One region of the Bradyrhizobium sp. MI1.11 genome, then DNA from elsewhere that is predicted to be linked to it. Evidence: predicted binding sites of a transcription regulator. Region 1 holds the regulator's gene; the other holds the start of a gene.
The links. Region 1 encodes LexA, which represses DNA repair genes until DNA is damaged. Its sites were predicted from a motif close to TGTTCNNNNTGTGTTCNG; they were not measured.
Positions count from the first base shown of each region.

Region 2: a site for LexA is predicted at 1,622-1,639, ahead of recA (recombinase RecA). Genes of this name have one in related genera too.

Region 1 covers NZ_JBVVPM010000002.1:295,656-300,920, forward strand. Annotated here, with positions in the region: gene AC0L30_RS03300 (ComEC/Rec2 family competence protein) at 1-844, shown strand, start outside; gene AC0L30_RS03305 (hypothetical protein) at 982-1,416, opposite strand; gene lexA (transcriptional repressor LexA) at 1,869-2,570, opposite strand; gene AC0L30_RS03315 (molybdopterin molybdotransferase MoeA) at 2,746-3,957, opposite strand; gene AC0L30_RS03320 (hypothetical protein) at 4,216-4,407, opposite strand; gene AC0L30_RS03325 (HAD family hydrolase) at 4,576-5,208, opposite strand; gene AC0L30_RS03330 (alpha-hydroxy acid oxidase) at 5,217-5,265, opposite strand, start outside.
Region 2 covers NZ_JBVVPM010000001.1:337,893-343,157, forward strand. Annotated here, with positions in the region: gene AC0L30_RS01610 (hypothetical protein) at 1-12, opposite strand, end outside; gene AC0L30_RS01615 (DUF2798 domain-containing protein) at 273-530, shown strand; gene AC0L30_RS01620 (hypothetical protein) at 1,254-1,421, opposite strand; gene recA (recombinase RecA) at 1,708-2,796, shown strand; gene AC0L30_RS01630 (hypothetical protein) at 3,438-3,836, shown strand; gene gcvP (aminomethyl-transferring glycine dehydrogenase) at 4,078-5,265, opposite strand, start outside.

The DNA of each region.
Region 1 (5,265 bases):
TCTCGGCGCGATGCCGGTGGTCTCGGCGCTGGTGATGCCGGCGGGGCTGTTGGGGCTGCTTGCTGCACCGTTCGGGCTGGACAGCGTGTTCTGGTGGCTGATGGGGATCGGCATCGACTGGATGGTCGCGGTCTCGCGCTGGGTCGCAGCATTGCCGGGTGCCGTCGGCCGCATCGCGGCGTTCGGGATCGGGCCGCTGATCGCGGCGAGCCTGGGAATCATCGTGCTGGGCTTGTTGCGGACGCCGCTGCGCTGGTCCGGCGCCCTGGTGCTGCTGGCAGCGATCCTGTGGGGACTGTCGGCGCGGCAGCCCGACATCCTGATCGCCGGGGATGGCGCGAGCGTCGCGGTGCGGGGCAAGGACGGATATCTGCACCTGATCAGGACCAGCAAGGACAGCTTTCTGCTCAAGGAATGGCTCGCTGCCGACGCCGATCCGCGCGATGCCGGCAGAGCCTCGCTGGCTGATGGCGTGTCCTGTGACGAATCCGGCTGCGTGACGCCACTGATCGACGGGAGGCTGGTCGCGCTGGCACTGCGGGTCGACGCTCTCGCCGACGATTGCAGTCGGGCCGCGCTGGTGGTGACGACGCGTCCCGCGCCGCCCGATTGCGCGGCGATGGTGGTCGATCGGCAGCGGCTCGCCAGCCAGAGCGCACTGGCGCTGACGCAGCGTGGTGACGGATTTGTGGTTCAGGTGGTGAGGGCGAGAGGCACGAGCCGCCCCTGGTTGCCGGTCGGCGCCGGCGAGGGTGATTTCGACGGCAGCCTTGCGCCGAAGGCGACCGCGCCCCGCATCAAGGACGCAACGCCGGCGGAGACCGACTTGCAGGCCGACGATTGATCTGATGGTGCGGAGCAACGCAGCGGGTCGGTGCGTCCGCTCGGATTCGCTGGCGCAAACCACACCATCTCGCCGGCCACGGCCGGCGATGGCAATTCAATCCTGACCTCCGACCTCGTAGCCGGAGGGCGGCTGTTTCAGCCGATCGGCAGGTGCGTGACGGTCGGCTGCCTGTCGGCGATGATCTGCGCCTTGTGCTCGCGCTCGATGACCGACTGGGTCACAGGCAGTTGCAGCACGGTCGCGCGCTGGCCTTCGACGAGCTGCGTCACCAGCACAAATTTGCCGTCGGGGAATTCGATCGCGTCATGATGGCGGTCGGGAACGTGCGGATCGATCTTGCCGAACTTGCCCACGCGGGAATTGATGGTCCGCGTCCAGATCCAGCGATTGTCGTAGCGGACGTCGTCTGCGAAGGCGAGCTCCGTTCCCGGCAGCAGGCAGACGGCAACAGACGGATCGGCTGCGGAGGCGAAGCCGCGCGTCGAGGTGCCGCGGAAATTTGTCGTGACGATCGTCTCGCCGACTTCGGCGGGGCGCGACGCGACGGCATGCAGGCTGTAGTCACACATCGGGTGCTCCTCATGCTGGGATAGCAACCCACGTCTCTTATCGAGGCGCAGGCCTCTATCAGAGTTGAAGCACGAAAGCTCTGCTCGGTTGTGGGCAAATCTGCGGCTGGTTTCCGCAAGCCGCGATCACATTATCTTTCCCGAATTCAATAGGAACAAAGAGAGTTGCGATGCATTCGGGAGGCGCATGCGCGAATATTGCCGGCTGGTGCAACGACCTCGATCGCTGCTCGCTGTTTCCTCGCACACTCGAGCCGCGAAGCGGTGCTGTTTCGGTGCTGCTTCTTGGGCGTCGCGAGTAGCCAGCGCCGGAGGAGGGGCCGGATAGTCTGTGCAGAACCAGAAAGACTATCCAGCCGGAGCGGACGATGATCCGCTCCAATCTCTGACCGGCGATGCCGATCGGAAGCGCGCGAGGCGCCAACTTCTCCAGGTATCAAGTACGTCCGGTATCAGTACTTCCGGTAAAGCCCGATCAGCTTGCCCTGAATCTTCACCCGATTGGGCGGCAGGATGCGGACCTCATAGGCAGCGTTGGCGGGCTCGAGCGCGATCGAGGCGCCGCGACGGCGGAAGCGCTTCAGCGTCGCTTCCTCGTCGTCGATCAGCGCCACCACGATGTCGCCGGTATCGGCGCTCTCGTTGCGCTGAATCAGCGCCATGTCGCCGTCAAGGATGCCGGCATCAACCATGGAATCACCGCGCACTTCCAGCGCGTAATGTTCGCCCGAGCCGAGCATGTCGGGCGGTACGCTGATGGTGTGGCTGCGTGTCTGCAACGCCTCGATCGGCGTGCCGGCCGCGATGCGGCCCATCACCGGTACCGCCACGGGGCGTTCGCCCTCGTCCGCGGGCAGGCTGGAGCCCGCACGCACCTTGCCGAGATTGCCCTCGATGACGCTGGGGGTGAAGCCGCGGCGGCTGCCGGCGGCTGCCTGGAGCTCCGGCAGCTTGATGACTTCAATCGCACGGGCGCGGTTGGGCAGGCGTCGGATGAAGCCACGCTCCTCGAGCGCCGTGATCAGGCGATGGATGCCCGACTTCGAGCGCAGATCGAGCGCATCCTTCATCTCGTCGAAGGAGGGCGGCACGCCGCTTTCCTTCAGACGTTCACTGATGAACCGCAGAAGCTCGTATTGTTTGCGCGTTAACATCTCGACCAAAGTCCCCCGGTTGATGTCGTCCGATTCCGAGACGCAGAATTCGGCAATAAGCCGCTACATGCTCGAAACAAATCATGAACGGACACTATATGTTCGATACATGTTCCGCAACTGCTTAATTTACCGTGAACAGAGCAAACTTCGCGGAACGCGCGTTGCGGGGTGCTCAGACGGGGAGCCGCAACACTTCGCAAGCCGTGCCGGCTTCGGCCTTCGGCGCGAATGGTGCGCGCACGAGAAGTACCTGTGCTGCAGCGAGATTCGCAAGCAGCGAAGAGTCCTGATGATTGACGGGAAGAACGACGCGTGTGCCGTCGTCACGCTCCTCCAGATGCGCGCGCAGATAGTCCTCGCGCTGGTCGTTGGCGCCGACGCCGCGGCCGAGCACGGCGCGTTCGCGGCGATGGTGAATCACTGAACGGCCCGACAGGGCGCGAATCAGCGGCACCATGAACAGGAAAGCGCACACGTAGGACGACACGGGATTGCCCGGCAGGCCGATCACACCCATTGCGCCGAGTCGCCCGTGCATCATCGGCTTGCCTGGCCGCATCGCGATCTTCCAGAACGCCATCGCGATGCCTTCGTCCCGCAGTGCCTGCTGGACCAGATCGTGGTCGCCGACCGATGCGCCGCCGGTCGTGATCAGGATGTCGGCGCCGCTCTCGCGGGCGCGGCGGATGCCGGCGGTGGTCGCCTCCAGCGTGTCGGCGGCAATACCGAGGTCGATCGTCTCGGCGCCTTCGCTGCGGGCGAGCGCGTGCAGGGCGTAGCCGTTGGAATAGACGATCTGGCCGTGGCCTGGCGTGGTGCCTGGCATCACCAGCTCGTCGCCGGTGGCGAGAATCGCGACCTTTGGACGCCTGAAAACGACAAGGTGCGGATGATTCATCCCGGCAGCGAGCGCGAGGTCGCGCTCGGTGACACGGCTTCCCTTGCGCAGGAGCACGTCACCCTCGCGGAAATCGACGCCGGCGGGGCGGATGTGCCGACCGGCGATCGCGGCTTCCTTGATCATGATCCGCTTGCCGGCGGCGACCGTGTCCTCCTGGATCACGACGGCGTCCGCGCCACCGGGAACGACGCCGCCGGTGAAGATCCGTACGGCCTCGCCGGCGCCGATCGTCCCGGCGAACGGTCGGCCCGCCGCGACTTCGCCGACCACGGTGAGCTCCGAATCGATCGTCGCGGCATCGGCCGCGCGCACCGCGTAGCCGTCCATCGCCGACATCGCCTGCGGCGGCTGCGTGCGCCGCGCCGCGAGGTCACGCGCGAGCACGCGATGATGGGCCTCGTCGAGGGAAATCATTTCTTCCGGCAGCGGCTCTGCACCCGCCAGCACCGCGGCAAGCGCGTCGGAAACCGGCATCAAGGCCACGGCGAAAACTCCTGCTCGGCACGTTCGGGCGAATGTTCCGCACGTCTTCTAGCCGAGCGCGGGCGCAGAGGCAAAAACCGCTGAGCGGGCACAGTCATCCCGCCGCTTCACATTGTTCCGGAAGGCAGGATCAAGCGCGTCGCGGCATGATGCGAAGAACCTGACAAATCGGCAGGAGAGCGGCCATGGAAGCGACGAAAATCACGGCAAGGAAAATCACGGCAAGGCGAGAACGACGAGCGCCCCGGGCTGCATCGATCAGCTCCCTGCCTGCCCGGGAGTTACGTCGGGCGCCTTGGCTCCCTGGTCTTTGTCGGGCAGCGGATCGGCCTGGGATTTCAGGTCGGCGGCCTTGCTCACAAGCTTGGCGGAAAGGTCCGAATCTGAAGTTGTCCTGGCGAATTCAAGAAGAAGAGAGGCCTGCTTGGTGAGGTAGGTTTTGCCCAGCACGATGATGCATCCGTCCGTAGAAGTCCCAACGGACTCTAAGAGTCCGGAAGGCGGTATTCCGTTCCCGGAACTCTGTACAAAAATGCACAAAGTGATCGGGTTCCTCAATTTCTCAAAATTGGTCCCGGCGGGCGGTGCCGCCGTGGGTTTCGCGACACCGACTCCTCGTCAAATGCCCAATGCCTTCAATGCGTTCCCGACGTCACGCGGCGAGGTCACATGCACCGCCGTCAAGCCGCGCGCCCGCGCTCCCTCGATGTTTTCGGCAAGATCATCGAAGAACACGATGCGCCCGGCGGGCACGCCGATCGCCGCAACGACGTGGTCGAAGGCCTCCGCATCCGGTTTGCGCAAGCCGATGCTGGACGACAAATACAGCTCGCGGAAATGGCCGAGGAGGTCGGCATATTCCCTCGAGAAATGGTCCACGTGCGGCCGGTTGGTGTTGGAGAAAGCGTAGAGCGGCATCTGCTTCGCTGCCCGCGGCAGCAGCTCGGCGATGTCAGGCATTTCGCCGGCGAAGATCGCGTTCCAGCCTTCCAGGAACTGCGCGTCCGAAATGCCGATTCCGAGCGAGGCTCGCAATGAGGCGAAATAATCCTCATCGCTGATCTTCCCCATCTCGTGCAACCGATAGGCTTCGCTGTCCCGCACATAGCGCGCGACAATGGCTTCGGGCTTGCAGCCGGCATGTCCCGCCCAGCAGGCGATTGCCCTGGAGAAATCGATATCGAGCACCACGCGGCCGAGATCGAACAGGAGCGCATCCGCGCTGCCGGGAGAGAGCGATGTCACCTGCATCCTTTCACTCAGTATCGATATGGCTCGTGGTCGAACAGCGGAAACGCGCTGAACACA
Region 2 (5,265 bases), on a different contig from region 1:
CCTGTGATTCATGGCCTTCTCCCATGATTCACTTCCATCACTGAGAACATGCTGGGCGGCATAATATTCCAGGGAAAGCCAAATCTGTCGGTAAGCCCCGGATAGCTCACGGCTATCTCGCAGACGCACGCGCTGCCGCCCAGCGGCGGCGCGAGGCCTCTCCGTGGTTCTCCGGCCAAGAACAGAGTTCCTGGGATGGGTAAGGGCGCCTTCCGGACCGCGGCGGCATGTGCCTTGCTTGGCCCGATGACGGTCAGCAACATGGGCGCGTCATGCCGGGCATTCCCCGCCGCTATTCTCATTTCGTGTTCGGAATCATCCAGTCCGGACTGACCTCGCTGATCGCCGCGGGCATCGCCAGCTTTCCCGCAGGGAACGCGCTGGACTTCCTGGCGCACTGGATGGTGTCGTGGCTGATCGCATGGGCGGCGATGCTGCCGATCGTGCTGCTCGCGGCGCCGGTGATCCGCGCCTTCTCGCTGCGCCTGACGCAGGAGGAGGGCGGTTCGCAAACCGGCCGGCCGGCATGAAATCGGCAAGAAAATCCGAATGAAAATCAGCATGAAAAAACCCCGCTTGGGAGAGCCAAGCGGGGAGAAGGTTATTGGAGGCTGAGGTGCTGGGCTGCAACACCATAGCCAGGCGACCCTAGCCGGCTCAGCTTACGACAGCCTGACAAGGCCCGACGGTGGCAGCGAAAGCCGGAGCTCGGGGGCCGCACACTGGCCCCGCACCGGTCCCAATTTCGACATCCGTTCGCACAACTCAGGACACAACCGCAGGCGAGATTTCGCAGCGACGGTGCTGCCATGGGGGAAACGTGGCGCACCGGCAACGGGGTGGCATCATGGACAACGTAGAGCGGTCATTCGCCGCCGCGACGGCGGCTGGCTTCGTCGTGCTTGTGATCGGCATCGGGTTGCTGGTTCTGCTGTAGGCAATGCAGGGTGCCGGGAGACGGCTCCGGGGGTGGAAAGGCCCATGCGCGCCTTTCAAAAACACGAAAACAACCCCATGCACAGTAGCCTGCAGGAAAATTCCGTCGCTCAATCAATGGGTTATTGGTAGTATTTAGATACCTTCTCGGCTCGGATTCGCCTCCGCGGCCACGCCAATCCCCATTCCGTGCCGATCTCCTTGAGATCAATCATGGTCGTTCGGGCATCGTCGCGAACGCGTTCCGCTGGCGAACACCGTCACCGCCTGCCGAGTCGGCAGGCCTCGTCAGCTCCTAAGCACTCGTCGCGGCGGCCTTAGTGAACCTTGATCGCGTCCAGCGGCAAATGGAGTTCGGCGGCACGCTCTTCGCGGTCCTTCTTGCGGAACTCGTTTTCCTTGCGCTCGAACTTGCGCATCTCCTCCTGCGCCGCCTCCAGCAGTGGATTGCGCCGGCTCGTATCGTGATGCGTGTTGTTCGTCATGACTGAGGTCCCCAGAGTTGCGGTCCCGTCCAAGAGTCCGATGCAAGACTCCCATGCAAGAGTCCCATCCCAGAGAAGGCCGCAGACCGCGAAAAGGTTCGGTGCCGCAGGATTGCGGAATTCTGACGGCGTGCGGGTCATCGGTCTTTGATGCGCGTCAGCCAGAGCGTGCAAATTCCCAAAAGAACATATTGCGAACCTAGAACAAATAGGGTACATTGATTTTATCGCCGCCCGCCAGCCGTTTGTCCCTCTAGCGAATCCTCGCCATAAGGAGCACGACCCAATGTCCACCACTGCCCTGCGTATCGTCGAAGGATCTTCCATGGACAAGAGTAAAGCTCTGGCCGCCGCGCTCTCCCAGATCGAGCGGCAGTTCGGCAAGGGCTCGGTGATGAAGCTCGGCAAGAACGACCGTTCGATGGATGTCGAGGCGGTCTCCTCGGGCTCGCTCGGGCTCGATATCGCGCTCGGGATCGGCGGCCTGCCGAAGGGGCGTGTCGTGGAGATCTACGGGCCGGAATCCTCGGGCAAGACCACGCTGGCGCTGCACACGGTGGCGGAAGGGCAGAAGAAGGGCGGCATCTGCGCCTTCATCGACGCCGAGCACGCGCTCGACCCGGTCTATGCGCGCAAGCTGGGCGTGAACATCGACGAGCTCCTGATCTCCCAGCCGGACACCGGCGAGCAGGCGCTGGAAATCTGCGACACGCTGGTGCGTTCCGGCGCGGTCGACGTGCTGGTGATCGATTCGGTCGCGGCGCTGGTGCCGAAGGCCGAGCTCGAGGGTGAGATGGGCGATGCGCTGCCGGGTCTGCAGGCTCGTCTGATGAGCCAGGCGCTGCGCAAGCTGACGGCGTCCATCAACAAGTCCAATACCATGGTGATCTTCATCAACCAGATCCGCATGAAGATCGGTGTGATGTACGGCTCGCCGGAAACCACCACGGGTGGCAACGCGCTGAAATTCTATGCCTCCGTCCGCCTCGACATCCGCCGCATCGGCGCGATCAAGGAGCGCGACGAAGTGGTCGGCAACACCACCCGCGTCAAGGTCGTCAAGAACAAGCTGGCGCCGCCGTTCAAGCAGGTCGAGTTCGACATCATGTACGGGGAGGGCGTCTCCAAGATGGGCGAGATCCTCGATCTCGGCGTCAAGGCCGGCATCGTCGAGAAATCCGGTGCCTGGTTCTCCTATGACAGCCAGCGTCTTGGCCAGGGCCGCGAGAATTCGAAAGCGTTCCTGAAGGCCAACCCCGACATCACCGCCAAGATCGAGACCTCGATCCGCCAGAACTCCGGCCTGATCGCCGAGCAGATTCTCGCCGGCAGCCCCGAGCGGGACGTCGACGGCGAGGAGCCGGCCGACGAGTAAGCCTCAAGGCGTAGAGTTTTTCGCGAGGAGCGGGCGCTGAGGACGTTGAGTTGCCGACGTCTTCGGCGCCTGTTTCGTTTTGCGTTGCGTTGATCAGGTGGTGCGATGAAGCGTCTGATCTTGACCAGTTCGTCCGGAGGCGAGCTCGCACGATCCGGGTTGGCGGAGCTTGTCATCTCATCCTCGTTTCATTTTGAGTGGGGACCGCTGCCCTCGCCCGAAAAGCTCGCAGCCTATTTCGCGGCGCGTTCGGCGAATCTCGGGCCGGGTGATCATTGGTCTGATTGGGGCATCCGGTGGCCCAAGGGCATCAAGGACCGCAAAGACTTGTCCCTTGCGGACTTCTGCGAGCAATATGACGTGGTTGAACTTTGGTTCGACCCAGCTCCCCGGGATCAATTGCAGCTCGTCTGCCTCCTGGACCATCTCAGCTCCTGCTCCTCGCTGGTGCGAAAGCTTAGGCTTCGACTTGTGGCATCCGAGCTGACGACGGAACGCGGTGAGGATCTCGCTGCATCCGAGCCGCACATTCATGTCCTGCCTATTAGGGCCCAAGAGTTCGAGACTGCCCGGTTGGCGTGGTCGGCCTACCGCGCAATGACCCCTGAGGCGTCGATCTCCTTCACCAGGATCTCAGTGCATTGCTGATGCTGCGCCCGGCCTTGCTCGATCTCTTAGCAGAACTCCCGTCGCCTTCGACGGGACTCGGTGCGACCGAGATGCGGTTCTTGGAGATGCTTGCCAGAGGGTTTGCGAACACGGGTTCGTTGTTTCACCTGCGCTCGCATCGGCGCACGTTCGTGTTTGGAGAGACTGAGTTGGGTCGGTTGCTCGACGGGCTCGCGCTCGGCCCCAGGCCCGCAGTGGCCGGATTGGACGACGAACTGCGGACAATCGATCGCGAGAATCACAGGGATCGCCACGCCGCATATGTACGCAGCCGACTGTCACTGACGGAGTTCGGGGAGGCTGTCCTGGCCCACCAGGAGGATTTCAGTCGCCACATCCGATCGACCGCTGGTGGGGCGGCACGCATCTGACCAATGATCGGCTGTGGCGTTACGGCCATGTATTGACGAAGCCTTGAGGTGCGAGCACTGAACTGACCAACGAACGGCTCTGGCAGTGGGATCCGAAGGGCAGTTCGTTGGTGGCACCCAAATAGGCGTTCAGACAGTAGGATGGGTAGAGCGCAGCGAAACCCATCATTGTCTTCGTCACCGGTAAAAGTGCACTGATGGGTTTCGCTGCGCTCTACCATCCTACGTAGCTAAGAATCCGCTACTCCGCCGCTTCCGCATAATCGCTCACCGGCGGGCACGAGCACACCAGGTTGCGATCGCCATAGACGTTGTCGACGCGCCCGACCGGGCTCCAGTACTTGTCGGTGCGCGAGGTGCCTGCGGGGAAGCAGCCTTCGGCGCGGGTGTAGGCGCGCTTCCAATCGTCGTCAGCGATGTCGTGCACGGTGTGCGGGGCGTGACGGAGCGGCGACGCCTCGATCTTGAAACGGCCGGTCTCGACCTCGGCGATTTCCTTCCGGATCGCGATCATGGCGTCGCAGAAGCGATCGAGCTCCGCCTTGGATTCCGACTCCGTCGGCTCGATCATCAGCGTGCCCGGCACCGGAAAACTCATGGTGGGCGCATGGAAGCCGTAGTCGATCAGGCGCTTGGCGATGTCGTCGACGGTGACGCCTGAGGTCGTCTTCAGCGCGCGGGGATCGACGATGCACTCATGCGCGACGCGGCCTTTCTCGTTCTTGTAGAGCACCGGGAAGTGCGCATCGAGCCTTGCTGCGACGTAGTTGGCGTTGAGGATCGCGATCTCGGTGGCGCGCTTGAGGCCTTCGCCGCCCATCATCAGGATGTAGATGTAGGAGATGGTCAGGATCGAGGCTGAGCCGAACGGCGCTGCCGAGACCGGGCCGACCGGCGCATCCCCGTTCGCCGCTGGATGCCCCGGCAGGAACGGGGCGAGGTGCGCCTTGACGCCGATCGGGCCCATGCCCGGGCCGCCGCCGCCATGCGGGATGCAGAAGGTCTTGTGCAGGTTGAGATGGCTGACATCGGCGCCGTAATCGCCGGGCCTGCTCAAGCCGACCTGCGCGTTGAGGTTGGCGCCGTCGAGATAAACCTGCCCGCCATGGCCATGCACGATGTCGCAGATCTCGCGGATGTGCTCCTCGAACACGCCATGCGTCGAGGGATAGGTGATCATGACGGCGGCGAGGTCGTTCGAATGCTTCTCGGCCTTGGCGCGGAGATCGTTGACGTCGACGTCGCCGTTCTTCTCGCAGGCGACCACCACCACGTCCATGCCGACCATCGCGGCCGAAGCCGGGTTGGTGCCGTGGGCGGAGGAGGGGATCAGGCAGATCTTGCGGTGGGTCTCGCCGCGCGCGGCATGGTAGCCACGGATCGCAAGCAGCCCGGCATATTCGCCTTGCGCGCCCGAGTTCGGCTGCAG